One region of the Actinacidiphila sp. bgisy145 genome, then DNA from elsewhere that is predicted to be linked to it. Evidence: predicted binding sites of a transcription regulator. Region 1 holds the regulator's gene; the other holds the start of a gene.

What was found. The regulator HspR, encoded in region 1, represses chaperone genes until heat shock. The targets are predictions, from matches to a motif close to TTGAGNNNNNNNNNCTCAA.
Region 2: lon (endopeptidase La) is a predicted target of HspR. The motif match lies at 5,447-5,465, and genes of this name have one in related genera.

The regions. Positions count from the first base shown of each region.
Region 1 is NZ_JBYIRL010000025.1:53,714-68,190, forward strand. It holds gene AC3ERT_RS22525 (hypothetical protein) at 26-214, shown strand; gene dcd (dCTP deaminase) at 398-973, shown strand; gene AC3ERT_RS22535 (DUF2000 family protein) at 1,004-1,471, opposite strand; gene AC3ERT_RS22540 (Yip1 family protein) at 1,525-2,481, opposite strand; gene AC3ERT_RS22545 (DsbA family protein) at 2,623-3,513, shown strand; gene AC3ERT_RS22550 ((Fe-S)-binding protein) at 3,634-5,892, opposite strand; gene dnaK (molecular chaperone DnaK) at 6,204-8,078, shown strand; gene grpE (nucleotide exchange factor GrpE) at 8,075-8,779, shown strand; gene dnaJ (molecular chaperone DnaJ) at 8,821-10,017, shown strand; gene AC3ERT_RS22570 (heat shock protein transcriptional repressor HspR) at 10,022-10,498, shown strand; gene AC3ERT_RS22575 (FBP domain-containing protein) at 10,653-11,159, shown strand; gene AC3ERT_RS22580 (hypothetical protein) at 11,170-11,742, opposite strand; gene AC3ERT_RS22585 (thioredoxin family protein) at 11,739-12,299, opposite strand; gene AC3ERT_RS22590 (pyridoxamine 5'-phosphate oxidase family protein) at 12,479-12,886, opposite strand; gene AC3ERT_RS22595 (cytochrome P450 family protein) at 12,957-14,261, opposite strand; gene clpB (ATP-dependent chaperone ClpB) at 14,396-14,477, shown strand, end outside.
Region 2 is NZ_JBYIRL010000004.1:208,382-222,858, reverse strand. It holds gene AC3ERT_RS05945 (nitrate- and nitrite sensing domain-containing protein) at 1-109, opposite strand, end outside; gene AC3ERT_RS05940 (protein phosphatase 2C domain-containing protein) at 451-1,206, shown strand; gene AC3ERT_RS05935 (MarR family winged helix-turn-helix transcriptional regulator) at 1,300-1,803, opposite strand; gene AC3ERT_RS05930 (lysozyme) at 2,002-2,886, shown strand; gene lon (endopeptidase La) at 3,001-5,424, opposite strand; gene AC3ERT_RS05920 (class I SAM-dependent methyltransferase) at 5,635-6,573, opposite strand; gene AC3ERT_RS05915 (spermidine synthase family protein) at 6,721-7,434, shown strand; gene AC3ERT_RS05910 (response regulator transcription factor) at 7,509-8,222, shown strand; gene AC3ERT_RS05905 (HAMP domain-containing sensor histidine kinase) at 8,219-9,418, shown strand; gene AC3ERT_RS05900 (multifunctional oxoglutarate decarboxylase/oxoglutarate dehydrogenase thiamine pyrophosphate-binding subunit/dihydrolipoyllysine-residue succinyltransferase subunit) at 9,678-13,553, shown strand; gene fxsT (FxSxx-COOH system tetratricopeptide repeat protein) at 13,641-14,477, opposite strand, start outside.

The DNA of each region.
Region 1 (14,477 bases):
CACGCGGAGTTGGGGAAGGGGCTACATGGAGCGCACGGTTGTTCGGTGTGCGGAGGGACATGTGTTCAGTACGGCGTCGTTTCCGATGCAGCATCTCGGCGCTGAACGCTTGGGCCCTGGACGGTTGTTGAGGTGCCCGAAGTGCGCGCGGCTGCGGCACGCGGTGCCGGTGGGCGAGCCCGCCGGTGGCCTGCACGGGGCCACGGGAAAGTAGCGGGCACGTAGACGGGAAGCGGGGCGACCGTTCCCGGCGCCCCGCCCCCCGTACGCCCCGACCCCCGTACGCCCCCCGTACGCCCCCGCCCCCCGTACGCCGTGCCCCTGCGGCCCGAGCACCCGTACGGCGTGGCACGCCCACCCACGCGGCACCCTGATCAGGGTCGGTTAGTCTCGGGGGGTGCTTCTCTCAGACAAGGACATCCGGACCGAGATCGACAACGGCCGGGTGCGGGTGGACCCCTTCGACGCGGCGATGGTGCAGCCCTCGAGTATCGACGTGCGGCTGGACCGCTTCTTCCGGGTCTTCGAGAACCACCGCTACCCGCACATCGACCCCGCGGTGGAGCAGCCCGACCTGACCCGGCTGGTGGAGCCGGAGGGCGACGACGCGTTCATCCTGCACCCGGGCGAGTTCGTGCTCGCCTCGACGTACGAGGTCATCACGCTCCCGGACGACATCGCGTCCCGGCTGGAGGGGAAGTCCAGCCTCGGCCGGCTCGGCCTGCTGACGCACTCCACGGCCGGCTTCATCGACCCCGGCTTCTCCGGCCACGTGACGCTGGAGCTGTCCAACATGGCGACCCTGCCGATCAAGCTGTGGCCCGGGATGAAGATCGGACAGCTGTGCCTGTTCCGCCTGTCCTCCCCCGCGGAGTTCCCGTACGGGTCCGCCCGCCACGGCTCGCGCTACCAGGGGCAGCGCGGCCCCACGCCCTCCCGCTCGTTCCTCAACTTCCACCGCACGCAGGTCTGAACGAGCCGCCCGCCCACCGCGGTCGGGTCCTCACGGGTGCATCCGCGCACCCTTGAGCACCTTGTCCACCCCGTTCTTCGGCCCGTACACCGCGAGCCCCACCAGGTCGAGCCCGTCCCGCGGCACCGCCCGCACCGCCGCCCGGTTGTCCCGGTCGTTGCCGGTGGCGAAGAGGTCCGCGGTGAACAGCGACCGCGGCAGCGCGCGGGACAGCGCCCGGGCGTGCGCGGTGGTCAGCATCTGCTTGTCGCCCTCGAAGACCAGCACCGGTTGCCGGAACATCGGCAGGTAGGGCGTCCCGTCGGCGTCCTCGTACGGCTCGCCCATCACCTCCGGCACGTGCGAGCCGAGCCCGCTGACGAGGAAGGCGGTGACATTGAGCCGCTGCCACGTCTCGAGGTCCTCCCGCAGGAGTACGGCGATCTTCGTGTCGAAACGGATCGGCTCGGGCGGCTCGGGTGCGATGTCGTTCTCGGTGCTGTCGTTCTCGGTGCTCATGCACCCCACCCTCGCGCCCCGGCCCGCCCCGGATCTTGTACGTTCCTGACCGATCAGATCAGCGGCAGCTTGAACAGCATCAGCAGCGCCACCAGCTGGATCGACGCCGCCCCGAGCGCCTTGTGCCAGGGCAGGTCGTGCGACTTGGCCACCATCGACGTCAGCAGCGCCCCGCACGCGATCCAGGTCACCCACCCCAGCAGCTGCACGAAGCCGTTGCCGCCGCCGAGGAACATCGCGAACAGCAGCCGGGGCGCGTCCGTGAGCGAGCTGACCAGCATCGCCAGGCCGACCGTCGGCGCCCAGACCCCGTCCCCGCCGAGCTGCCGGGCGAGCGTGTTGGTGACGGCGCCGAGCGTCAGCCCGCACAGCACCACCATGACCGCGGTGGTCAGCACCCACGGCACGCTCGCGGTCAGCGTGGAGTTGAGCACGTCGCTGCGGGCGGCGTCGAAGCCGAAGACGGCGAGCAGCCCGTAGACGAACGTCACGCCCAGGGCCGGGCCCCACACGGAGTGGTCCCGCATCTGCCAGAACGTACGGCCCGGGCGCAGCACGATCCCGCTCAGCAGCTCCTTCCAGTGCAGCCGGGGCCCCGCGGGGGGCGCGCTGGCCTGGCCGGCGCGGTAGGTGGCCACGTTGTCGCCGCCGTAGGCCGCCCCGTCGTCGTAACCGCCCCGCCCGTCGTCGTAGCCGCCGTACGGTGCGCCGCCCCCGTACGGTGCCCGGTTGCCGTACCCCTGGCCCGCGTACGGGTCGTCGCCGTATCCGTCGTTCGCGCCGAGGGTGAAGGAGCGGGTGCTGCCGGGGGAGTCGTCGTACGAGGGGGCCCCAGGCGCACCGCCGTAGCCGGGCGCACCGGCGCCGTACCCCGGCGCACCGCCGTACCCGGGACCGTAACCCTGACCCGAGCCCTGCCCGGCGCCGCCGGCCCCGGACGCCCCGTACCGTGCCGAGGGCGCCCCGCCCTGCCGCCCGCCGCCGCCCCGTCGTCCCTTGAAACCTGCCACGCCTTCGAACGTACCCGCTACCGCGAGTGCCGGGACGATCGTCTGTCCGAGTGCGGGCCATTGCTGCCAACCTGTGACACGCCCCGGTAGCCTGCCGGGCGACGACGGGGACGGGCTGGACCGGGTACGGGGAGGATGACGATGGACAAGGCTGCCGAGGCGGTCCTCGGATCGGACGCGGAGGGAGTGGCCGCGCGGGAAGGGGCCGTCCGGGTGAAGCGCACCGCCGCGCCCGGCGCCCGGCGGGCGGCCCTCTTCGCCGCCGCGGTCGCCGCCCTCGCCCTGCCCCTGGCGGCCTGCTCCAGCGGCCCGGGCCCCGGCTCGCGCCTTCCCGACTCCGGGACCAGCGCCGCGCGTACGTCGGCCGCGCCGACCGGCACCACCGCCGGGGCCACTCCCACCGCGAGCGGCGGCACGCAGGCCACCGGAACCACCACCGGCACCGGGAGCGCGATACCGGCCCGGCTGGAGGCGGACGGCACCACCGTCACCGTCGGCGACCCCGCCGCGGCGCACACCCTCACCGTCTACGAGGACCCGCGCTGCCCGATCTGCGAGCAGTTCGAGCAGGCGAACGCGGCGCAGATCCAGGCGCTGGAGGCGGCCGGCAAGATCCGCGTCCAGTACACCTTCGCGTCGTTCATCGACCAGAACAGCGGGGGCGGCGGTTCCAAGCGGGCGGTGAACGCCCTGCGCGCCGCCCTGGCCGCGTCGGCGGACGGCGGCGGCTTCGTGGCGCTGCACACGCTGGTCTACCAGTACCAGCCGAACGAGCAGACCGACGGCTTCACCGCGGACTTCCTGCTCCAACTCGCGGGCAAGGTGCCGGGGCTGCGCTCGGCGGCCTTCGATGCCGCGGTGCGCGGGCAGAAGTACGCGAGCTTCGTCAGCGCCTCGGAGAACGCGTTCATCAAGAGCGGGGCGGGCGGCACCCCGATGGTGAAGATCGACGGCGACAAGGTGTCCAACGACGACGGGATCTTCGACGCCACCTCGTTCAGGAAGATCCTCTCCCAGCACGGGGTGTCCTGAGCGGTCCTGGCGCCTGACTGCCGCTTCGCCTCCTGGGCGCGGACGCGCGTCCGGCCTCCTAGGTGCTCAGGCACCTAGGAGGCCGGACAGGGTCCAGGACCGGTGGGCGGGGTGCTCGGCTCAGCCCGCCGGCGCCGCCTCCGCCGTCGCCTCGGCCGGCGTCTTCACCGAGTCGAGCAGCAGCTGTGCGACGTCCACCACCTGGAGGGACTCCTTCGCCTTGCCGTCGTTCTTCTTGCCGTTGACGGAGTCGGTGAGCATCACCAGGCAGAACGGGCAGGCGGTGGAGACGATGTCCGGGTTGAGCGACAGCGCCTCGTCGACCCGCTCGTTGTTGATGCGCTTGCCGATCCGCTCCTCCATCCACATGCGCGCGCCGCCGGCGCCGCAGCAGAAGCCGCGCTCCTTGTGGCGGTGCATCTCCTCGCTGCGCAGCCCGGGCACCTTGGCGATGATCTCGCGCGGCGGCGTGTAGACCTTGTTGTGCCGGCCGAGGTAGCAGGGGTCGTGGTAGGTGATCAGGCCCTCGACAGGGGTGACCGGGACCAGCTTCCCGTCGTCCACCAGGTGCTGGAGCAGCTGGGTGTGGTGGATGACCTCGTACTCGCCGCCGAGCTGCGGGTACTCGTTGGCGATGGTGTTGAAGCAGTGCGGGCAGGTCGCGACGATCTTCTTGGCGGCGCGCGGGCGGCGCGAGGACGCGACCACCTTGCCGTCGTCGTCCAGCTCCTCGCCGAACGCCATGTTGAGCATGGCGACGTTCTCCTGGCCGAGCTGCTGGAACAGGAACTCGTTGCCCAGGCGGCGGGCCGAGTCGCCGGTGCAGTTCTCCTCGCCGCCCATGATGGCGAACTTGACGCCCGCGATGTGCAGCAGCTCGGCGAACGCCTTGGTGGTCTTCTTGGCGCGGTCCTCCAGCGAGCCCGCGCAGCCGACCCAGTACAGGTACTCGACCTCGGTCAGATCCTCGACGTCCTCGCCGACGACCGGCACCTCGAAGTCGACCTCCTTGACCCATGCCAGCCGCTGCTTCTTGGGCAGCCCCCACGGGTTGCCCTTCTTCTCCAGGTTCTTCAGCATCGTGCCGGCCTCGCTGGGGAAGGCCGACTCGATCATCACCTGGTAGCGGCGCATGTCCACGATGTGGTCGACGTGCTCGATGTCCACCGGGCACTGCTCGACGCAGGCGCCGCAGGTGGTGCAGGACCACAGCACGTCGGGGTCGATGACCCCGTTCTCCTCCAGGGTGCCGATCAGCGGGCGCTCGGCCTCGGCAAGCGCGGCGGCGGGCACGCCGGCGAGCTGCTCCTGGCTCGCGCGCTCCTCGCCCTCGGCCGACTTGCCGCCGCCGGCCAGCAGGTAGGGCGCCTTGGCGTGGGCGTGGTCGCGCAGGCTCATGATCAGCAGCTTCGGCGACAGCGGCTTGCCGGTGTTCCAGGCCGGGCACTGCGACTGGCAGCGGCCGCACTCGGTGCAGGTGGAGAAGTCGAGGATGCCCTTCCAGGAGAACTGCTCGACCTGGGAGACGCCGAAGACGTCGTCCTCGCCCGGGTCCTCGAAGTCGATCGGCACGCCGCCGCTGGTCATCGGCTGGAGCGCGCCCAGGGCCACCGGGCCGTCGGCGTTGCGCTTGAACCAGATGTTGAAGAAGGCGAGGAAGCGGTGCCAGGCGACACCCATCGAGGTGTTCAGGCCCAGGGTGATCGCCCAGATCATGGTGACGCCGAGCTTGATCATCGCGACCAGGTACACCGTGTTCTGGAGGGTGCCGGTGCTCAGCCCGCGCAGGCCGGCCACCAGGGGGTACGACACCCAGTACGCCGCCTCGTAGTGGTCGACGCCGTGCAGCGCCCCCTCCAGGCCGCGCAGCATCAGGATGGCCAGGCCGATGACGAGCACCACGTACTCGACGAAGTACGCCTGCCAGGCCGTCGATCCGGCGAAGCGCGACTTGCGGCCGGCCCGGGACGGCAGGTTCATCAGCCGCACCGCGATGAGCACCAGGATGCCCAGGGTGGTGAAGAGGGAGATGAACTCGACGTACACCTCGTAGGGCAGCCAGGTGCCGATCACCGGCAGGATCCAGTCGGCCTTGAAGAGCTGGCCGTAGGCGTTGACGATGGTCAGGCCGAGGGTGAGGAAGCCGACCGCCACGAACCAGTGGGCGACGCCGATCGGCCCCCACTTGTTCATCCGGGTGTGGCCGACGAACTCCTTGGCCAGCGTCTTCGTGCGCGCCACCGGGTCGTCGGTGCGGCTGCCCGCGGGTACGGGCTGGCCGAGCCGGACGAACCGGTAGATCTGCGCGACGGCGAGGCCGATCAGGGCGACGCCGACCGCCGTGAGGACCAGCGACACGATGATCGCGGCGAGCTGCATGAGGGCTCCTCGGGCCTGCTGCGAGCAAAAACGTACTAAGCGGTAACTTACTCCGGTCTCGGCTGAGGGTACCCGGGAATTCCGGGGCCATAAAGCCGCCCTGCTGGTGATCTGTGTCGCGGGCCGGGCACCCGGGGGCCGAAGGGTGCCGCCGTTCGGGCGAACCGGGGTGTGCGCAGGGTGTCTCCTGGGTAGTGCGTCGGATGCGCGCCGTTAAGTTGAGCCGCCATGACTCATGTCAATTGACTTCCGGCTCGCGGTCAGGCATGGTTGAGCCAGTTGCACTCAAGTCAGTTGTTGGAGGATTAACCATGGCACGTGCGGTCGGCATCGACCTGGGCACGACTAACTCCGTCGTCAGCGTTCTCGAAGGCGGCGAGCCCACCGTCATCACCAACGCAGAGGGCGCCAGGACCACGCCGTCCGTCGTCGCCTTCGCCAAGAACGGCGAGGTGCTCGTCGGCGAGGTGGCCAAGCGCCAGGCGGTCACCAACGTCGACAGGACCATCCGCTCCGTCAAGCGCCACATGGGCACCGACTGGCGGATCAACCTCGACGGCAAGGACTTCAACCCGCAGCAGATCTCCGCGTTCATCCTGCAGAAGCTGAAGCGGGACGCGGAGTCGTACCTGGGCGAGAAGGTCACCGACGCGGTGATCACCGTCCCCGCGTACTTCAACGACTCCGAGCGCCAGGCCACCAAGGAGGCCGGCGAGATCGCCGGCCTGAACGTGCTGCGCATCGTCAACGAGCCGACCGCGGCCGCGCTGGCGTACGGCCTGGACAAGGACGACCAGACGATCCTCGTCTTCGACCTCGGCGGCGGCACCTTCGACGTGTCCCTGCTGGAGATCGGCGACGGCGTGGTGGAGGTCAAGGCCACCAACGGCGACAACCACCTCGGTGGTGACGACTGGGACCAGCGCGTCGTGGACTACCTGGTCAAGCAGTTCCAGTCCGGCCACGGCGTGGACCTGGGCAAGGACAAGATGGCGCTCCAGCGGCTGCGCGAGGCCGCGGAGAAGGCCAAGATCGAGCTGTCTTCCTCGACGGAGACCTCGATCAACCTGCCCTACATCACGGCCTCCGCCGAGGGCCCGCTGCACCTGGACGAGAAGCTCACCCGGGCGCAGTTCCAGCAGCTCACCTCCGACCTGCTGGAGCGCTGCAAGACCCCGTTCCACAACGTGATCAAGGACGCCGGCATCCAGCTGTCCGAGATCGACCACGTGGTCCTGGTCGGCGGCTCGACCCGGATGCCCGCCGTCGCGGACCTGGTGCGCGAGCTGACCGGCGGCAAGGAGGCCAACAAGGGCGTCAACCCGGACGAGGTCGTCGCCATCGGCGCGTCCCTCCAGGCCGGCGTCCTGAAGGGCGAGGTCAAGGACGTCCTGCTGCTCGACGTCACCCCGCTGTCCCTCGGCATCGAGACCAAGGGCGGCATCATGACCAAGCTGATCGAGCGGAACACCACGATCCCCACCAAGCGCTCGGAGATCTTCACCACCGCCGAGGACAACCAGCCGTCGGTGCAGATCCAGGTCTACCAGGGCGAGCGCGAGATCGCGGCGTACAACAAGAAGCTCGGCATGTTCGAGCTGACCGGTCTGCCGCCGGCCCCGCGCGGGATGCCCCAGATCGAGGTCACCTTCGACATCGACGCCAACGGCATCATGCACGTGGGCGCGAAGGACCTCGGCACCGGCAAGGAGCAGCGGATGACCGTCACGGGCGGCTCCTCGCTGCCCAAGGACGAGGTCGACCGGATGCGCCAGGAGGCCGAGCAGTACGCGGACGAGGACCACAAGCGCCGCGAGGCCGCCGAGACCCGCAACCAGGGTGAGCAGCTCGTCTACCAGACCGAGAAGTTCATCGCGGACAACAAGGACAAGCTCCCGGAGGACGTGAAGTCCGAGGTCGAGACCGCGGTCGCCGACCTGAAGGAGAAGCTGAAGAACGAGTCGTCCGACGACAGCAACACCGCGGCGATCCGCGAGGCCACCGAGAAGGTCGCGGCCACCAGCCAGAAGCTCGGCCAGGCGCTGTACGCCAACGCGCAGGCCGAGGGCGGCGCGGCCCCCGGTGCCGACGCGGGCGCGCCCGGTGACTCGGCCCAGGCCGCGGACGACGACGTCGTGGACGCCGAGATCGTCGACGACGAGGGCAAGAGGGATGGTGCCGCGTGACGGAGGAGCCGAAGGGCTTCGAGGAGCCCGACGTCCCCTCCGACGCCGCCGAGGAGCCGGCCGCCGGCAAGGCGGGCAAGTCCGGCTCGGGCAACGGGACCGCCGGTAAGGCGGGCCCGTCGTCCGGGGGCGGGGACGACGCGACCTCCCAGGAGCTGACGGCCGTCAAGGCGCAGTTGGACCAGGTGCGCACCGCGCTCGGCGAGCGCACCGCCGACCTCCAGCGCCTCCAGGCCGAGTACCAGAACTACCGCCGCCGGGTGGAGCGGGACCGCGTCGCCGTCAAGGAGGTCGCGGTCGCCAACCTGCTGACCGAACTGCTCCCGGTGCTCGACGACATCGGCCGGGCACGGGAGCACGGCGAACTGGTGGGCGGCTTCAAGTCGGTCGCCGAGTCGCTGGAGACGGTCGCCGCGAAGCTGGGCCTCCAGCAGTTCGGCAAGGAGGGTGAGGCCTTCGACCCGCTGGTGCACGAGGCGCTGATGCACAGCTATTCGCCTGACGTCACGCAGACGACATGCGTGCAGATCCTCCAGCCGGGGTACCGGATCGGGGAGCGCAATCTGCGACCCGCCCGGGTCGCGGTGGCCGAACCCCAGCCGGGCACGCACGGCAAGGACGAGCAGTCCGAGCCGGGCGAGGCCGAGTCGGCCGACCGCAAGGCGGACGACGAGGAGACCGGTGGTCCGTCCGAGGGCTGACGACGGGCGCGGGACGTGGACGGAGAGGAGGGACGCCGAGGATGAGCATCAGTAGGGACCTGTTGGAGAAGGACCTGTACAAGGTCCTCGGCGTCCCCAAGGACGCCACCGACGCCGAGATCAAGAAGGCGTACCGGAAGCTGGCCCGGGAGTTCCACCCCGACGCCAACAAGAACGACGCCACGGCCGAGGAGCGCTTCAAGGAGATCTCCGAGGCCAACGACGTCCTGTCCGACACCAAGCGCCGCAAGGAGTACGACGAGGGCCGCGCGCTGTTCGGCAACGGCGGCATGCGGCCCGGCCCCGGCGCGGGCGGCACCGGCGGGTTCAACTTCGACCTGGGCGACCTCTTCGGCGGTGCCCAGGGACCCGGCGGCACCACGACCGGCGGCCAGGGCGGCGGCTTCGGCGGCGGTCTCGGCGACGTGTTCGGCGGCCTGTTCAACCGGGGCGGCGGCGGCACCCGTGTGCAGCCGCGGCGCGGCCAGGACATCGAGTCCGAGGTGACGCTCAGCTTCACCGAGGCCGTCGACGGGGCCACGGTCCCGCTGCGGATGTCCTCGCAGGCGCCCTGCAAGGCGTGCTCCGGCACCGGCGACAAGAACGGCACCCCCCGGGTGTGCCCGACCTGCGTCGGCACCGGGCAGGTCTCCCGCGGCGGTGGTGGCGGCTTCTCGCTGACCGATCCGTGTGTGGACTGCAAGGGCCGCGGCCTGATCGCGGAGAACCCCTGCGAGGTCTGCCACGGCAGCGGCCGGGCGAAGAGCTCGCGCACCATGCAGGTACGCATCCCGGCGGGCGTCACCGACGGGCAGCGGATCAGGCTGCGCGGCAAGGGCGCCCCCGGTGAGCGCGGCGGACCGGCCGGCGACCTGTACGTGGTCGTGCACGTCGGCCGGCACCCGGTCTTCGGCCGCAAGGACGCGAACCTGACGGTCACGGTCCCGGTGAGCTTCACCGAGGCCGCGCTCGGCGGGGAGATCAAGGTGCCCACCCTGGGCGGGCCGCCGGTCACCCTGAAGCTGCCGGCCGGCACGCCGAACGGCCGGACGCTGCGGGCCCGCGGCAAGGGCGCGGTGCGCAAGGACGGGTCGCGCGGCGACCTGCTCGTCACCGTCGAGGTGGCGGTGCCCGCGCAGACCGAGGGCAAGGCGCTGGACGCACTGGAGTCGTACCGAGAGGCGACCGCGGACATCGACCCGCGGGCGGAGCTGTTCAAGGCCGCGAAGGGAGCGTGAACGGATGGGCATCGACGGCGGCGGGGCTCCCGGGCCCCGCATGGGACGTGGCCGCAATCCGTACCAGTTGACGGAGGAGTCACCGGTCTACGTGATCTCGGTGGCGGCCGAGCTGTCCGGGCTGCATCCGCAGACCCTGCGGCAGTACGACCGCCTCGGCCTGGTCTCGCCGGACCGGGCGGCCGGGCGCGGGCGGCGCTACTCCGCCCGCGACATCGAGCAGTTGCGGGAGGTGCAGCGGCTCTCGCAGGACGAGGGCATCAACCTCGCCGGCATCAAGCGGATCATCGAACTGGAGAACCAGGTCGCCGCGCTCCAGGCCCGGGTCGCCGAACTCTCCGCCGCCGTCGACGGCGCAGCCGCCGTCATCCAGCAGCGCGAAGCAGCGGTGCACGCCTCCTACCGGCGCGACCTGGTGCCGTACCAGGACGTGCAGCACACGAGCGCGCTCGTGGTGTGGCGCCCCAAGCGGGACGTCTGACCGAGCTGTTCACGCCGCGCTGTTCACGCCGCGCACACGGTCCCCGCGCCTCCCGAGGGTCGCGGGGATCTCGTGCGTCGGCCCGCCGTGCGGCCGGCGGGCCGCCGGTAAATGCGGCGACAGCGGCGCCGGGCGCTTGTTAGCTTCGGTCGTCATGGACCCACTTGGCGAGGCGCAGATCCGGGACTCCTTCGTGAACTGCTCGAAGGGGGAGGCGAAGCGCGTCCGGCTGCCGCGGGACCTCGCGGAGGTGCCGTGGGACGACCTGGACTTCTTCGGCTGGCGCGACCCGGGCGCGCCCGACCGCGCCTACCTGGTGACCGCGGGCGAGCAGCCGGTCGGCGTCACCCTGCGGGTGGCCCCCGGCGCGCGCCGCAACCTGATGCGCAGCAGCCTGTGCTCGGTCTGCCTGACCGGCCACTCCGGCGGCGGCGTCGACCTGCTGGCCGCGCCGCTGGCCGGCCCGGCCGGCCGGCAGGGCAACACCGTGGGCATCTACATGTGCGCCGACCTGGCCTGCTCCCTCTACGTCCGGGGCAAGAAGACCTCCGTACTGGCCAAGCGGATGGACGAGACCCTCACTCTGGCCGAGCAGATCGACCGCACCCTGCGCAACCTCGACGGCTTCCTCACCAAGATCACCGCTCCCCAGCCGCACTGACCGCCTGGCGTCAGCGTGGCGGGACGGCCAGCGTCACCGGGTGCGCCCGGACCGGCGCGAGGCAGGCGCCGTCGGTGGAGCAGGCTCCGTAGGTGAGCAGGACCCGCGCGGAGGCCGATCCGTCGGCGCTGCCCGCGAGCCGCGTGGCCAGGCGCAGGGTCACCGGCCCGTCGGGGTAGACCGGGAGCGCCAGGTCGAGGCCGGCGGGGCGCACGTCGTGCGGGGCGGCGGGGGACGTCACCGGGCCGGTCGCGGTGAGCGGCGCGCCGACCGTCAGGCGGGTCGGGATGCCGAGACCGTCGACACCGTCGTCGGGCAGCGTGAGGCTGTAGAGGTGGAAGCCCTTCTGCCGCGGGCTGAGGGTGGCGCTCACCGCCACCGTGTCCGCGCCCGACCGTTCGAGCGTGACGGCGACGTCCACCCCGCCCGCTGTGAAGGACGCCCGCGTACGCGCCGGCGCCGCGTGTGGCGAACCGCCGTGGCCGCCATGGCCGCCCTGGCCGCAGCCGACCGTGCAGAGCAGCAGGGCGACGGCGGTGGAGCGGACGGCGTTCCTTCGTACGGCGGCCGGGGCCCTTCTCACGCCCACGTCTTCAGGAAGGCGTCGACCTGGCTCTCCGGCATGCTGCGGGCGTTGGAGAACTGGCCCTGGTTGGTGGCCGTCTCGGTGGTGCCGTGCCGGTCCACCACGGCGAGCGCCGGAATGCCGCTGGAGTCGAGGTCGACGTAGCGCGCGGCGAGCGACAGGTTGTGGTCGAACTGGCCGACGTCGACCCGCACCACGTGGTACTTGGCCAGCAGGGCGGCCGTCGCCGGCTCGGTGAAGGTGCGGCCGAGCACCACGCAGTCCGGGCACCAGTCCGCGCCGAAGTCGATCAGTACGGGTCGGCCGTCCTTGGCCGAGGCCCGCTCGGCAGCGGTCACGTCCGCCGCCGCGTCCCGCGTGGGGTCGTAGCCTTCCGGCGACGCCGTGGCGGGCGTCGTCGCGGCAGGCGCCGTCGTCGGGGTCGTCGCCGTCGGAGTGCTGCTCGTGGCGGCGGGCTTCGTAGTCGGCGCGGACGCGTCGGACGACGCTCCGTCCGAGGCTCCGCAGCCCGCGAGGAGCAGCGTCACGGCTGCGGCGCCCCCCGCCGCCAGCATCCGCGTTCCCGTGCTGACCGCGGTACGTCTCCGCGCGTCATGGCGCGCTCGTCCCCGCATCGCCAACTGCCCCCCAGCTCGACCGAGTCAGCGCACTGTAGCAGGCGCCGTACCCCGCGTGAGCGCGCGTTTCGCGCAGGTGGGGGCGGGCGTGGGGCCGGGTGGTCGGGGAGTGCGGGTCAGGCGTTGCCCATGGCGCGGGTGAGGGCGATCTCGATGACGACGCGGTCGGGGTTGGGGGCGGGGGTGCGGTCGTAGCGCTCGGCGTAGCGGCGGACGGCGTCGGCGACGCGCTCGGGGTCGGTGGAGACGGTCGCGAGGCCCTCCAGGGTGGCCCAGCGGCCGCGGTCGGCCTGGCAGACCGCCACCCGGGCGCCCGCGGGTCCGGCGGCCCGTACGTTGGCGGCCTTGCGGCTGCGGGTGTTGGTGATCACCCGGGCGAGCCCCGCGTCGGGGTCGTAGGTGACGCCGACCGGGACGACGTGCGGGGAGCCGTCGGGGCGCGTGGTGGTCAGCGTGCACAGGTGGTACTCGCGCCAGAACTCCAGGAAGCCGGGTTCGGGGGAGCGGGGATCGCGGCGGGCCATGGGGAAACGGTAGCCCGTCGCCGCCCCGCCCCGCCCCGCCTTGCCCTGCCCGGTCAGGGCACCCGACCGCTCAACCGCCCAGCCGCACCGGCAGTTCGCTGACGCTGTTGCCGACGAAGCCCGGCAGCGGCGGCAGTTCGGCCTCGGGTACGGCGGTCGCCAGCCGCGGCCACGACCCGTACAGCGTGCGCAGCGCGACCGCGGCCTCAAGGCGGGCCAGCGGGGCGCCCAGGCAGTAGTGGGCGCCGTGCCCGAAGGACAGGTGGCGGGTGCCGGGCGCCCGGGTCACGTCGAACCGGTCGGCGTCCGGGCCGTACTCCCGAGGGTCGCGTCCGGCGGCGGCGTATCCGGCGAGCACGGGGGTGCCGCGCGGGATGACGGTGCCGCCCACGTCGAGGTCGGCGGTCGGGTAGCGGAAGGGGAAGTTGGCCACCGGGCTGTCCCAGCGCAGCGTCTCCTCGACCACCGCGTCCCAGGAGGCGCCGCCGGTCAGGACGAGGTCGCGCTGGTCCGGGTGGCGGCACAGGGCGCGCACCGCGTTGGTGATGAGGTTGAGGGTGGTCTCGTGGCCGGCCACGATCATCAGCAGCAGGGTGCCGGCGACCTCCTCGTCGCTCAGCCGCTCGGCGCCGCCCGCCCAACCCTCGTCGCGGGCCGCGACCAGCGCGCCGGCCAGGTCGTCGGCCAGGTCGTCGGCCGGGTGGGCCCGGCGCTCGGCGACGACCTCGGCGAGCACCGCGTGGATGCCGCGCTGCGCGGCCATCGCCTCGGCGGCCGAACTGGAGGTGCTGACCAGCAGCCCGGTCAGCTCGTGCAGGTGGTCACGGTGCTCGGGCGCCACCCCGAGCAGGCGGCTGATCACTCCCATGGGCAGCGGATAGGCGAAGTGCGCGCGCAGGTCCACGACGCCGTCCGGCCCGGCGCGGTCCGGAAGGGCGGACACCAGCTCGCCGGCCAGCTGCTCGATCCAGGGCCGCATGGCGGCCACCCGTCGCGGTGTGAACGCCTTGGCGGCAAGGCCCCGCAGCCGCCGGTGGTCGTCGCCGTCGGCCGTGGTCATGCCGTTGACCAGGGCGAAGGCGTTGAGCTGCCACTGCGCCGGGACCCGGCCCTCCGTCAGGGCGGCGAAGTGGCGGGCGTTCTTCGCCACGGCGGGGTGGGCGAGGAAGTCGCGCAGCTCGCGGTGGCGGGAGACGATCATGCCGGGGACTCCCCCCGGCAGCATCACCGGGCAGGCGGCGGCGCGCTCGCGCAGCTCGTCGGCGTCGGCCCGTACGGAGGCGCCGCCGGCACCCAGGGTGTACGGCTGGGCCGGGTGCGGTGCCGCCGGGTGCGGATGTGCCGGGTCCGGTGTCGCCGGGTGCGCCGAGGTCATGGGTCCTCCCGAAAAACGCGTGCTCTTCTGTGCCCGGAATCACCTTGAGTGGAATAGACTCAACTTGCTTCATGTTGAGGTAGTCAGGTTGAGGTACATGCTAGCGACGTACGTATGAGGAGGACAGAACGCCCGTGGAAGCCGAGCTGACCAACAAGAGCCGGGAAGCGCTCAACAGCGCGAACGCCAAGGCCGTCACCGAGGGGAACCCGGACC
Region 2 (14,477 bases), on a different contig from region 1:
CGGCGCCGACCCGGTCCTGGGCGGACGACAGGTCTCCGGTGGCGAGGGCGACACCGGGCGCCGCCGCGGCCAGGACGATGGCCGAGCAGAGCAGCAGGGCGGCGAGCATGCGCTGCCTGACCCGCCGTTCGCGCCGTCGGAGACGTCGTTCACGCACTGTCGGTGCTCGCATTCACGGGTTGCGGGGCCCGGGGTCGCCCCGGGATACGTGCAAAGTCCCTCAGACCCTCGCAGGCCAGCGGGGAGGGGAGCCAGGCGTCGCCCCCTCGGACACCCGAACGAGTGAATCGCACCGGTGAGTTGACCGACAAGTCGGGTACGGGCGCCACCATGCGCACCGTGCCCGCCGCGCCGGACACGGCCTGGCACCCGCCGTTCCGCTTTGAGAGGATGCCCGCGCACAGCAGGGCGTTGCCGTGGTCCGGACCAGCCGGCTGCGAGACTGGGCGCATGCGGATCGAGACGGCGACCGAGCCCGGCACGGCGGGCGTGCCCAACGAGGACTTCGCGGCGGTGGCGCTTCCGGCGTCCGGCGCCGGCGGGGTGGTGGTGGTCCTGGACGGGGTTACGCCCCCGCCGGACAACGGCGGCTGTGTGCACTCGGTGCCGTGGTTCACCGCGCGGTTGGGCGGCGCGCTGCTCGAACTGGCGTCCGCCCGGCGGGAGTCGGCGCTCGCGGAGTGCCTCGCGGAGGCGATCGCGCGGACCGCGGCGGCCCACCAGGACACCTGTGATCTTTCTCACCAGCTGACGCCGCAGGCCACGGTCGTGGCCGCCCGCTGGGACGCGGAGGCGGTGGAGTACCTGGTGCTGTCGGACTCGGCGCTGCTGGTGGAGGACACTGCCGGGGTGGTGACGGCGGTGCTGGACGACCGGATCGACCGGCTGCGCGCGGCCGGGCTGCGACTGGCGCCGCTGCGGAACCGGGAGGGCGGCTTCTTCACGGCCGCGGCGGACCCGGCGGTGGTGGAGCGCGCGGTGACCGGGCGGCTGCCGCGCGCGGACGTCACGGCGCTGGCCGCGCTGACCGACGGCGCCGCGCGCGCGGTGGAGTACTACGCGGTCGACGACTGGACGGGCACCTTCGCGCTGCTGCGCAAGTCCGGGCCGGAGCGGCTGTTCGCCCGGGTGCGGGCGCTGGAGGCGGAGCAGCCGCCGCCCGGCAAGCAGCATGACGACGCGACGGCCGTGCTGGTGGAGCTGTAGCCGCGGCGGTCAGCGGTAGCCGTGGCGGTCAGGTGCGGCCGCGGCGGTCCCGGCGGCCCGCACGGTCCGGGCCGCCGTGCAGGCGCGTCGGCGTCAGCCGTCCTGCGTCGCGTTGAGGCGGTGCAGCAGGCGGGCGAGTTCGGCGACGTCCCGCGGGTCCCACTCCGCGAGCTGCCCGAGGTAGCGCTCGCGGCGGGCGCGCCGCACCCGGGCGAAGCGCTCCCGGCCCTCGTCGGTCAGCCGCATCAGGTAGGCGCGGCCGTCGGCCGGGTCGGGCTCGCGGGTGACCAGCCCGAGCTCCTCCATCGCCCGCAGCTGGCGGCTCATCGTGGCCTTGCCCACGCCGAAGTACGCCGCCAGCTCGGTGGCCCGCTCGGGTTCGGCCTCGTCCAGCCGGACCAGCAGGCCGTACGCGGCGGCCTCCAGTCCGGGGTGCACCTCGCGGGCCACCTCGCCCGAGGCGGCCCGGGCCCGGCGGAAGAGGACGGTCAACTCCCGTTCGAGGGAGCCCGCCACGCTGTCGCCGGGCACCGGCTGCGGCTCGCCCGCACCGTCCGTTCCGCCCGCTTCGCCTGCGGCACGGTTCGCTTCGGTCACAGGAGCCCCGCTTTCAACGGCTGAAAGTTTGCTTCACCCACGGTGGTTTCCGCAGCACGCCAAGTATTTCGCAGGCGTAGACCAACGGCGGTTCCCGGCCCCCCTTTCCACGCGCGTAGCGTCCAACGTACCGTCAGATCTGTCATGACCACACCATGACGCTGCGAGTCCCCCGACCTGCCCCTCATGGAGGCACGCATGTCCCACGGAGTTCCCTCCGTCGTGCACGGCACCGGCTCGGCAAGAACCCGGCTGGCGGTCCTCGTCGGCCTGATCGTTTCGCTGCTCACCTTGGCGTTCACCGTCCCCGGCGCGGCCCATGCGGCGGCTGCGACCGGTACGGCGAAGAGTGCCGGCCACCTCACCCACCCGGAACTGGACTGGATGGGCTCCACCGTCCCCGCCCACGAGGGCTCGGACACCGGCTCCGGTTCCGACACCGCGGTCCCGATGGCCACCCAGACGCCCGGCATGGACGTCTCCGGCTACCAGGGCAACGTCAACTGGACCACGGCCTGGGCGAACGGCGGCAAGTTCGCCTACGTCAAGGCGACCGAGAGCACCACCTACACCAACCCGTACTTCACCCAGCAGTACAACGGGTCCTACAACGTGGGCATGATCCGCGGGTCGTACCACTTCGCCACGCCGGACACCTCCGGCGGCGCGACGCAGGCGGACTACTTCATCGCGCACGGCGGTGGCTGGTCGGCCGACGGCAAGACCCTGCCGGGCGCGCTCGACATCGAGTACAACCCCTACGGCGCGACCTGCTACGGCCTGAGCCAGGCCAGCATGGTCAGCTGGATACACGCCTTCGCCAACGAGTACCACGCGAAGGAGGGGGTCTACCCGGTGATCTACTCGACCTACGACTGGTGGTCGACCTGCACCGGCAACAACAGCGGCTTCGCCACCACCAGCCCGTTCTGGATCGCGAAGTACTCCACCAGCGCGGGGACCCTGCCGGGCGGCTACACCTACTACACGTTCTGGCAGCACGCCGACAGCGGCACCTTCCCCGGTGACCAGGACTACTTCAACGGCGACACCACCCGCCTCAAGGCGCTCGCCCTGGGCTGACCGGGACCGCCCCGGGCCACCGGCCCGGACGCGGACGTTCCCCGCGCCCCTGAAGTGGCGGCTCCTTCGGCGGAAGGACGCCCACCACCACGGGGCGCGGGGAACGGCGGAGGCTCACGCCGCGAGCGGGACCTCCTCGGCGGAGGTGTCCGCGGCCGCCGGCTCGAGCGCCAGCTCGAGCACCTGGCGGACGTCGCCGACCGGGTGGACGTCGAGGGCCGCGAGGATCTCCGCGGGGACGTCGTCGAGGTCGGCCTCGTTCCGCTTCGGGATCACCACGGTGGTGATCCCGGCCCGGTGCGCGGCCAGCAGCTTCTGCTTGACCCCGCCGATCGGCAGCACCCGCCCGGTCAGGGACACCTCACCGGTCATGGCGACATCGGTGCGGACGCGGCGGCCGGACAGCAGGGACGCCAGCGCGGTCGTCATGGTGACACCCGCGCTCGGCCCGTCCTTCGGCACCGCCCCGGCCGGGACGTGCAGGTGTACGCCGCGGTCCTTCAGGTCGCCGACCGGCAGCTCCAGTTCCGCCCCGCGCGAGCGCAGGAAGGAGAGCGCGATCTGCGCGGACTCCTTCATCACGTCGCCGAGCTGGCCGGTGAGCTGGAGCCCGGACCCGCCGGTCTCCGGGTCCGCGAGCGACGCCTCGATGTACAGCACGTCGCCCCCGGCGCCGGTCACCGCGAGCCCGGTGGCCACACCCGGCACCGCGGTACGCCGCTCCTCCGGGTCCTGCGCGGCCTCCGGCACGTGGTGCGGCCGCCCGATCAGCGCCCGCAGGTCTCCGGCGCCGACCGTGAACGGCAGCTCGCGCTCGCCCAGTTCGTGCTGCGCCGCGATCTTCCGCAGCAGCCGCGCGACGGTCCGCTCCAGGTTCCGCACACCGGCCTCGCGGGTGTACTCCCCGGCCAGCCTGCGCAGCGCGTCCTCCTCGAGCCCGACCTCCTCGGCGTCCAGACCCGCGCGCTCCAACTGCCGGGGCAGCAGGTGGTCGCGGGCGATGACGACCTTCTCGTCCTCGGTGTAGCCGTCCAGCCGGACCAGTTCCATCCGGTCCAGCAGCGGCTCGGGGATGGCCTCCAGCACGTTGGCGGTGGCGAGGAACACCACGTCGGACAGGTCGAGTTCGACCTCCAGGTAGTGGTCCCGGAAGGTGTGGTTCTGCGCCGGGTCGAGGACTTCCAGCAGCGCGGCCGCCGGGTCGCCCCGGTAGTCCGAGCCGACCTTGTCGACCTCGTCGAGCAGCACCACCGGGTTCATCGACCCGGCCTCCTTGATCGCGCGCACGATCCGGCCCGGCAGCGCGCCGACGTACGTCCTGCGGTGGCCGCGGATCTCCGCCTCGTCGCGGACGCCGCCCAGCGCCACCCGGACGAACTTGCGGCCCATCGCGCGGGCCACGGACTCGCCCAGCGAGGTCTTGCCGACCCCGGGCGGCCCGACCAGCGCCAGCACCGCGCCGCCGCGGCGCCCGCCGACCACACCGAGGCCGCGGTCGGCCCGGCGCTTGCGGACCGCCAGGTACTCGGTGATGCGCTCCTTCACGTCGTCCAGACCCGCGTGGTCCGCGTCCAGCACGGCCCGCGCGCCCGCCACGTCGTACGTGTCCTCGGTGGTGCTGTTCCACGGCAGTTCGAGGACGGTGTCCAGCCAGGTGCGGATCCACGAGCCCTCCGGGGAGGCGTCCGAGGAGCGCTCCAGCTTCTCGACCTCCTTCAGGGCGGCCTCGCGGACCTTCTCGGGCAGGTCGGCGGACTCCACCCGGGCCCGGTAGTCGTCCGTTTCGTTGTCCGGGTCTCCGTTCAGCTCCGACAGCTCCTTGCGGACCGCCTCCAGCTGCTGGCGGAGCAGGAACTCGCGCTGCTGCTTCTCCATGCCCTCCTGGACGTCCTTACGGATCGTCTCGGCGACGTCCTGCTCGGCGAGGTGGTCGCGCAGCCACTGCGTGGCGAGCTTCAGCCGGGCCACCGGGTCGGCGGTCTCCAGCAGCTCCACACGCTGCTCCACGCTCAGGAACGGCGAGTAGCCGGAGTTGTCGGCGAGCTGGCCGGCGTCGTCGATCTGCTGCACCCGGTCGACGACCTGCCAGGCGCCGCGCTTGCGCAGCCAGCTCGTGGCGAGGGCCTTGTACTCCTTCATCAGCTCCGCGACGGTGCCCGGCGCCTCCTGCGGCGCGGGCTCCTCCACCACGGTGCCCTCCACCCACAGCGCCGCGCCCGGGCCGGTCGTGCCGGCGCCGATCCGCACGCGCGAGCGGCCCTTGATGACGGCGCCGGGGTCGCCGTCGGAGAGGCGGCCGACCTGTTCGACCGTGCCGAGGGTGCCCACGGCGGCGTACCTGCCGTCGACCCGGGGGACGAGCAGGACCCGGGGCTTGCCGCTGCCGCGGCCCGCGTGGGCCGCCTGTGCGGCTTCCACCGCGGCCCGTACCTCCGTGTCCGTCAGGTCGAGCGGTACGACCATGCCGGGCAGGACGACCTCGCCGTCGAGGGGCAGTACGGGGAGGGTGAGGTTGGAACTCTTCGGCTCAAACGCCATGATCGCTCCCTATGCAAGCAAGTTGAGTACACCTCACTCAATGCAAGGGGCTTCGCCGATGTTCCCCGGTCCACGTTCGCCCTGAGCGATCAGGGCGCCCCGTCCCCCGGAAGGGGGCGCCTCCTGTCCGCCCGGGACCTTGCGGCCGTACGTGGCCGGTCGCGCAGTTCCCCGCGCCCCTGACTTGCTCGGGTCCTTCCGGGGTCCGGGTTACCGCGCCCGCAGGAACGCGGAGGTCGAGACGCGCCCGAGAAGGACAAAACGGGTGGAGCCGGCGAGGTAGGCGTCGGCGCCCTGCTGGACGCCGGCCCACTTGTCGTCGCCGTAGTCGTCGAGGACGACGACCGCCCCGGGGGCGGCGATCTGCTCGGCCCACTGAAGGTCCTCGGCGACGCCCTGGGCGGAGTGGTCGCCGTCGATGACGATGACGCCGTACTCGCGGTCGGAGACGGCCGCGCGCACGTCCGGGTCGCCGGAGAACCCGACCTGGACCCGGGCCCGCTCCCCCGCCTTGCCGCCGAGCGCGAGGTTCGCCCGGACCACGTCGAGCCGTACCGGGGTGCCGGTCGGGTCGAGGCCCTCCAGCCCGCCGGGCTGGAGCTGGGTCCCGACCAGCGGGTCCACCACCGTCAGCTCGGGCTCGATCCCGGCGCGGTGCAGCATCCGCAGCATCGTGGCGGAGAACAGCCCGTACAGCGTGCCGATCTCCAGCACCTGCGCGTTGGGCGGGTCCAGCAGCGGCACCGCGGCGAGCTTGCCGCAGACGTTCTGGGTCGAGCCGGCCAGCCGGCCCACCGCCAGCGCCTCCAGCGCGATCACGTTGCGGAAGGCGATCGTGACGTTGCGCCGGGCCGCCTTCGGGTCCGCGCCGGTGGTCTCGGCGACCTGCGCCACCAGCTGGTCGATCTGCGCCGCGGTGGGCAGCCGCGGGCCGCTGCGGCCGGTCCGGTCGAAGAGCAGGCCGACCGCGTACTCCTGGCCGCGCAGCTCGTCGACCTGGCGCCGCAGCTTCTCCAGCTCCTTCACCTCCCGCCGCAGGGTGTCCATCTCCTTGCGCAACCGCGACACCGGACGCTGCACACGGCGGTCGACGAGGGAGGTCGCGGGACGCAGGAGCCGCTTGGCCACAGGGCTGTTGAGTATCGGCATGGGGCGGAACCTACGCCCCGGCTGTGCGGCCCGGACCAGCGCCGGGCGCAGTTCACCGGAAGTCCTCCGGTACGGGAGTTGAACGCCCGGTGACCCGGCGGCCGACGGGCGGCCATGGAATTCCCCCGGGTACGCCAAAATGAGGTCATGTCTGCGACGAACACCGAGGAACCGGTGGTGCTGGACCGGCGCGACGGCCCGTACGGGGAGGCGGTGCTGCGGCGGCGGGGCCCGCACCTGGAGATCATCGCCAACGGCACCTTCCTGATGGACACCTCCGACGGCCGCTCGGAGCGGCTGCTGGTCGACGCGGCGCTGGCCGCGCTGCCGCCCGGCCGGGACGGCGCGAGCGTGCTGATCGGCGGGCTCGGCGTCGGGTTCTCGCTCGCGCACGCCGCCGCCCAGCCGCGCTGGGCGCGGATCGACGTCGTCGAGCGGGAGCGGGCGGTGATCGACTGGCACCGGGCCGGCCACTTCGCCGCGCACACCGGCGGCGCCCTCGACGACCCGCGGGTGCGGCTGGTCGAGGCGGACCTGCTGGCCTACCTGCGCACCGCGCCCGGCCCCGCAGCCGCGCCCGCCGCGGGCCCCGAACGCGGTTACGACGCGCTCTGCCTGGACATCGACAACGGGCCGGACTGGACAGTCACCGACAATAACGGCAGTCTCTACAGTCCCAGCGGGCTTGACGACTGCCGGGAGCTGCTCCGCCCCGGCGGTGTCCTGGCCGTGTGGTCGGCGCAGCCCTCGGCCGCCTTCGAGGCCGCTTTGACGGGGGCGGGGTACTCCGGGGTGCGGACACTCGAGGTTCCGGTCGCGCGCGGGGTGCCCGATGTGGTGCATGTAGCCGTCAAGGCGTGAAGGCGTCATAGTCAGGGCCGCGGCCCGCCCCGTACGCTGCCGGTATCGGACGAGCTTGTGGGGCGGAAGCGGAAGTGGACAGCGCACAGACGACGGGCGCGCAGCGCCGTGTCCTGGTGGTCGAGGACGACCAGACGATAGTTCAGGCGATCGCGGCCCGCCTCCAGGCGGAGGGGTTCCAGGTGCGCACGGCGAGCGACGGCCCGTCCGCGGTGGACGCGGCCCACAGCTGGCAGCCCGACCTGCTGGTGCTCGACGTGATGCTGCCCGGGTACGACGGGCTGGAGGTCTGCCGCCGGGTGCAGGCCGACCGGCCGGTGCCGGTGCTGATGCTCACCGCGCGCGACGACGAGACGGACATGCTGGTCGGGCTCGGCGTCGGCGCCGACGACTACATGACCAAGCCGTTCTCGATGCGCGAGCTGGCCGCCCGGGTGCATGTGCTGCTGCGCCGGGTGGAGCGGGCCGCCGACGCGGCGTCCACCGTGCGCGGCGCCAGCATCCACCTCGGCGACCTGGAGATCGACCACACCCAGCGCCGGGTCCGGGTCGGCGGCAGCGACGTGCACCTGACGCCGACGGAGTTCGAGCTGCTGGTGTGCCTGGCCCACCAGCCGCGGGCGGTGCTCTCCCGCGAGCAGCTGCTCGCCGAGGTGTGGGACTGGACCGACGCGTCGGGCACCCGCACCGTGGACAGCCACGTCAAGGCACTGCGCCGGAAGATCGGCGCGGAGCGCATCCGCACCGTGCACGGTGTCGGCTACGCCCTGGAGAACCCGACGCCATGACCCCGGGCCCCATCGGGGACCCCGCGCGCACCCGGGACCCGGCGCGGGCCCTGGGCGCGTTGTGGTGGACCCGCCGCCGGGCGCCGCGCGGCAACCGGCGGCCGGCCCGGGTCGTGGTGCGCGCGTGGCTGAGCCGGCTGTGGGAGGCGCTGCGCCCCTGGGACCCGACCCGCTCGATCAAGGCGGCGCTCCAGGCGCTGGTGATCGCCTCCGTGATGATCACCACACTGCTGGTGACGCTGGCGATCCACTCCAGGACCGAGCTGCGGGTGATCACGATCTTCTCGATCATCGCCTCGCTGCTGATCACGCAGATCGTCGCGACCAACCTGACCGCGCCGCTGCGCGAGATGACGGCGGTGGCGCGGGCGATGGCCGGCGGGGACTACAGCCGCCGGGTGGCCCGCAAGCGCCGCGACGAGGTCGGCGAGCTGGCCGAGACGTTCAACCGGATGGCGGCCGACCTGGCCGCCGTGGACCGGCACCGCAAGGAGCTGGTGGCGAACGTCTCGCACGAGCTGCGCACGCCGATCGCCGCGCTGCGCGCGGTGCTGGAGAACGTGGTGGACGGCGTCTCGGCGGCCGACCCGGAGACGATGCGGCTGGCCCTCCAGCAGACCGAGCGGCTGGGCAAGCTGGTCACCCAGCTGCTGGACCTGTCCCGGCTGGACAGCGGCGCGGTGCGGCTGGACGCCAAGCGGTTCGAGGTGTGGCCGTACCTGTCGGCGGTGCTGAAGACGGCGAGCCTGGGCGCGGACCGCGGCAGGTCCGGCGGCGCCCAGACCCGGGCCCGGGCGGACGTGCCGCTGCACCTGGACGTCTCGCCGCCGGAGCTGGTGGCGTACGCCGACGGGGAGCGGCTGCACCAGGTGGTGGCCAACCTGGTGGACAACGCGATGAAGCACAGCCCGCCCGGCGGCCGGGTGACCGTACGGGCCCGGGGCGGGCCGGTGCCCGGCAGCCTGGACCTGGAGGTGTGCGACGAGGGGCCGGGCATCCCAGAGGCGGACCGGGTGCGGGTCTTCGACCGCTTCCACCGCGGCTCCCATCCGGGCACGGACGGCGGCACCGGTCTGGGCCTGGCGATCGCGCGCTGGGCGGTGGACCTGCACGGCGGGCGGATCGAGGTGGCCGAATCCCCGCGGGGCTGCCGCATCCACGTCACCCTCCCGGGGAAGCCGGCGCAGCAGCGTTGACGCGGCGCCGCCGCGGCGGTCGGCGGGGTGGGCGGCGAGGCGGGCGGAACACGCCCGCGGACCCGCCGCCGGAGGCCCGCCGGCGGACGGGCAAACCCGCAAGAGGGACCACTTTCCCGCCACGATCCGTCCCGAAACCAGTCTTCGGGTGTGACTTACGCGACGACTGCCCCCCTAAACTGCATGGAGACGCCAGGTAGGCGTAGCCTTTATTCCCGCTGTCCACCATCTTGTGAAGCGGAAGAGGGCGGTTGCCGCCGTGTCGCCACAGTCCCCCAATAGCTCTAGTGTCTCCACCGACCACGAAGCGCAGGGCGAGGGCCCCGCAGCGGGTTTCGGCCCGAACGAGTGGCTCGTGGACGAGATCTACCAGCAGTACCTCCAGGACCCGAACTCGGTAGACCGAGCCTGGTGGGACTTCTTCGCCGACTACAAGCCGGACGGCTCCGCCGCGCCGGCCGCCCCGGCGGGCCAGGGCGGTGCCTCGGGCGCCGCCGCCCGCGCCAGCGCGGGCGTACCCGGCTCCACGCCGCCCTCGGCCCCGGCCGGCCCGCAGGCCGCCGCGGCTCCCGCCCCGGCTCCCGCGGCGCCCCCGGCCCCGGCCCGCCCGGCTCAGGCCGCCGCTCCCGCGCCGGCCCAGCCGGCTCCCGCCGCGGCCCCGAAGCCCGCCGCCGCCCAGGCCCCGGCCAAGGCCGCCCCGGCGCCCGCGGCCACGCCCGCCGCGAAGCCGGCCGCCGCACCGGCCGCCGCGCCCGCCGCCACGCCCGCCGCGACGGAGTACGTGCAGCTGCGCGGCCCGGCCGCCGCGGTCGCCAAGAACATGAGCGCCTCCCTGGAGCTGCCCACCGCCACCTCGGTGCGCGCGGTCCCGGTGAAGCTGCTCTTCGACAACCGCATCGTGATCAACAACCACCTCAAGCGGGCGCGGGGCGGGAAGGTCTCCTTCACCCACCTCATCGGCTACGCCATGGTGCAGGCCCTGAAGACGATGCCGTCGATGAACCACTCCTTCGCGGTGAAGGACGGCAAGCCGACGCTGGTCAAGCCCGAGCACGTGAACCTCGGTCTGGCCATCGACCTGGTGAAGCCGAACGGCGACCGCCAGCTCGTCGTCGCGGCCATCAAGAAGGCCGAGACGCTGAACTTCTTCGAGTTCTGGCAGGCGTACGAGGACATCGTCCGGCGGGCCCGCGCGGGCAAGCTCACCATGGACGACTTCTCCGGCGTCACCGCGTCGCTGACCAACCCCGGCGGCCTGGGCACGGTGCACTCGGTGCCGCGGCTGATGCCCGGCCAGTCGGTGATCCTCGGCGTCGGCTCCATGGACTACCCGGCCGAGTTCCAGGGCACCTCCCAGGACACCCTGAACAAGCTGGGCATCTCCAAGGTCATGACGCTGACCAGCACCTACGACCACCGGGTGATCCAGGGTGCGGCGTCCGGCGAGTTCCTGCGGATCATGAGCCAGCTGCTGCTGGGCGAGAACGACTTCTTCGACGACATCTTCGCCGCGCTGCGCATCCCGTACGAGCCGGTGCGGTGGCGCACCGACATCGACACCGGGCACGACGACGACGTCACCAAGGCCGCGCGGGTCTTCGAGCTGATCCACTCCTACCGGGTGCGCGGCCACGTGATGGCCGACACCGACCCGCTGGAGTACCGGCAGCGCAAGCACCCGGACCTCGACGTCCTGGAGCACGGGCTGACCCTGTGGGACCTGGAGCGCGAGTTCGCCGTCGGCGGCTTCGCGGGCAAGTCCCTGATGAAGCTGCGCGACATCCTCGGGGTGCTGCGCGACTCGTACTGCCGCACCGTCGGCGTCGAGTACATGCACATCCAGGACCCCAAGCAGCGCAAGTGGATCCAGGACCGGATCGAGCGCCCGCACGCCAAGCCTGAGCGCGAGGAGCAGCTGCGCATCCTGCGCCGCCTGAACGCCGCCGAGGCGTTCGAGACGTTCCTCCAGACCAAGTACGTCGGCCAGAAGCGGTTCTCGCTGGAGGGCGGCGAGTCGGTCATCCCGCTGCTGGACGCGGTGCTGGACGCGGCGGCGGAGTCCCGGCTGGACGAGGTCATCATCGGCATGGCCCACCGCGGCCGGCTGAACGTGCTGGCGAACATCGTCGGCAAGTCGTACGCGCAGATCTTCCGCGAGTTCGAGGGCAACCTCGACCCGAAGTCGATGCACGGCTCCGGCGACGTGAAGTACCACCTGGGCGCCGAGGGCACCTTCACCGGTCTGGACGGCGAGCAGATCAACGTCTCGCTGGCCGCGAACCCCTCGCACCTGGAGACCGTCGACCCGGTCATCGAGGGCATCGCCCGCGCCAAGCAGGACGTCATCAACAAGGCGGGCACCGACTTCACGGTGCTGCCCGTCGCGCTGCACGGCGACGCGGCCTTCGCCGGCCAGGGCGTGGTGGCCGAGACGCTCAACATGTCGCAGCTGCGCGGCTACCGCACCGGCGGCACCGTGCACGTGGTGATCAACAACCAGGTCGGCTTCACCGCCGCCCCGGAGTCCGCGCGCTCGTCGATGTACAGCACCGACGTGGCCCGGATGATCGAGGCGCCGATCTTCCACGTCAACGGCGACGACCCGGAGGCCGTGGTCCGCGTGGCGCGGCTGGCCTTCGAGTTCCGGCAGGCGTTCAACAAGGACGTCGTGATCGACCTGATCTGCTACCGGCGCCGCGGCCACAACGAGTCCGACAACCCGGCGTTCACCCAGCCGCTGATGTACGACCTGATCGACAAGAAGCGCTCGGTGCGCAAGCTCTACACCGAGTCGCTGATCGGCCGCGGCGACATCACCCTGGAAGAGGCCGAGCAGGCGCTCCAGGACTACCAGGGGCAGCTGGAGAAGGTCTTCACCGAGGTCCGCGAGGCCGTCGCGGCGCCGGCGGAGAGCCAGAGCCAGGACAGCCAGGCGGAGTTCCCGGTCGCGGTGCCGACCGCGGTCAGCACCGAGGTGGTCAAGCGGATCGCCGAGTCCCAGGTGAACATCCCCGACCACGTCACGGTGCACCCGCGGCTGCTGCCGCAGCTCCAGCGCCGGGCGGCCATGGTCGAGGACGGCACCATCGACTGGGGCATGGGCGAGACGCTGGCGATCGGCTCGCTGCTGCTGGAGGGCACCCCGGTCCGGCTGGCCGGCCAGGACTCCCGGCGCGGCACCTTCGGCCAGCGGCACGCGGTGCTCATCGACCGGGTGACCGGCGAGGACTACACCCCGCTGCTGTACCTGTCCGAGGACCAGGCCCGCTACAACGTCTACGACTCGCTGCTCAGCGAGTACGCGGCGATGGGCTTCGAGTACGGCTACTCGCTGGCCCGGCCGGACGCGCTGGTGATGTGGGAGGCCCAGTTCGGCGACTTCGCCAACGGCGCCTCCTCGATCATCGACGAGTACATCTCGGCGGCCGAGCAGAAGTGGGGCCAGACCTCCGGCGTCACCCTGCTGCTGCCGCACGGCTACGAGGGCCAGGGCCCGGACCACTCCTCGGCCCGGATCGAGCGCTACCTCCAGCTGTGCGCGCAGAACAACATGACGGTCGCGTTCCCGACCACCCCGGCGAACTACTTCCACCTGCTGCGCTGGCAGGTGCACAACCCGCACCACAAGCCGCTGATCGTCTTCACCCCGAAGTCGATGCTGCGGCTGAAGGCGGCGGCGTCGAAGGCCGAGGACTTCACCACCGGCCAGTTCCAGCCGGTGATCGGTGACACCACGGTGCAGCCCGAGGCGGTCCGCAAGGTCGTCTTCTGCACCGGCAAGGTCTACTACGACCTGATCGCCGAGCGGGAGAAGCGCGGCGCGGGCGATGTCGCCATCATCCGGATCGAGCGGCTCTACCCGCTGCCCGGCACGGAGATCCAGCAGGCGCTGGCGCCCTTCACCAAGGCCCAGAAGTTCGTGTGGGCCCAGGAGGAGCCGGCCAACCAGGGGGCGTGGCCGTTCATCGCGCTCAACCTGATCGACCACCTCGACCTGGTGCTGGGTGCCGCCCCGGACAACGCGGACCGGCTGCGCCGGGTCTCCCGCCCGTCCTCGTCGTCGCCCGCGGTGGGCTCGGCGAAGCGGCACCAGGAGCAGCAGCAGAACCTGGTGAACGAGGTCTTCGAGATCTGACCTCCGGCCCGGCTCAGCCCCGGGCCCCGTACGGCCGCCGGCCCCCTGTCCCGTCCCGGGCAGGGGGCCGGCGGCCGTTCCCGGCGCTCACGCGCTGAACGGCTCGAAGTCCCAGCACGGCAGGGCGCCGGCCCTGGCCGCGGCCGTCCGCGGGTGGCCGGGGCCGAGGGCGGCGGTCAGGGCCCGCACGGCGTCCTGGTCGAGCAGGTCCGCCTCGGCCGCGCGGCCGGCGCCCCGCAGCGCCGCCGCGTGGGCGGAGCGGCACATCGCGGTGAGCACATGGGCCGGGCCTAGGGCCCGTTCGGCGCGGGCGGCCGCGTCCCGTGCCGCCTCTTCGGCAGCGGGGTCGCCGGCCTCCTGCCGCACCACGGCGGCGTTCAGGGCGCAGCCGGCCGTCCAGGGGTGGTCCGGGCCGACCGCGCGCTCCATCGCCGCCAGCGCCGATTGTGCCCGCGTGTCCGCCTCGCGCCGCTCCCCCGCCGCCCGCAGCACCAGCGCGTGGTTGGCGAGCGCACCGGCGGTGTACGCGTGCTCGCCGCCCAACTGCCGCCGGTAGCAGTCCAGTACGGTGCCGGTCAGCGCCCGCGCCCGGTCCAGGTCGCCGTGGGCGCGCTCGTGGCAGGAGTACGACGCGGTGACGCGCAGCGTCAGCGGGTCGGTCTCGCCGAGCACCCGCTCGCAGCGGTTCACCAGCCGCCCGAGGGTCGCCAGCGCCCCCGGCCCGTCGCCCGCCTGGCCCTGGCACTCGGCGAGGTTGTGCTCGGCGCGCAGCGACTGGGGGTTGTCCGGGCCCAGCACCTCCGCGTGCCGGGCGCAGTTGATCTCCTGGGCCCGCAGCGCCTCCTCGGTCAGGCCGAGCAGGCGCAGGTCGAGCGCCCAGGAGTCGGCCGAGGACAGGGTGCGGGCGTGGCGGGCGCCGAGCCG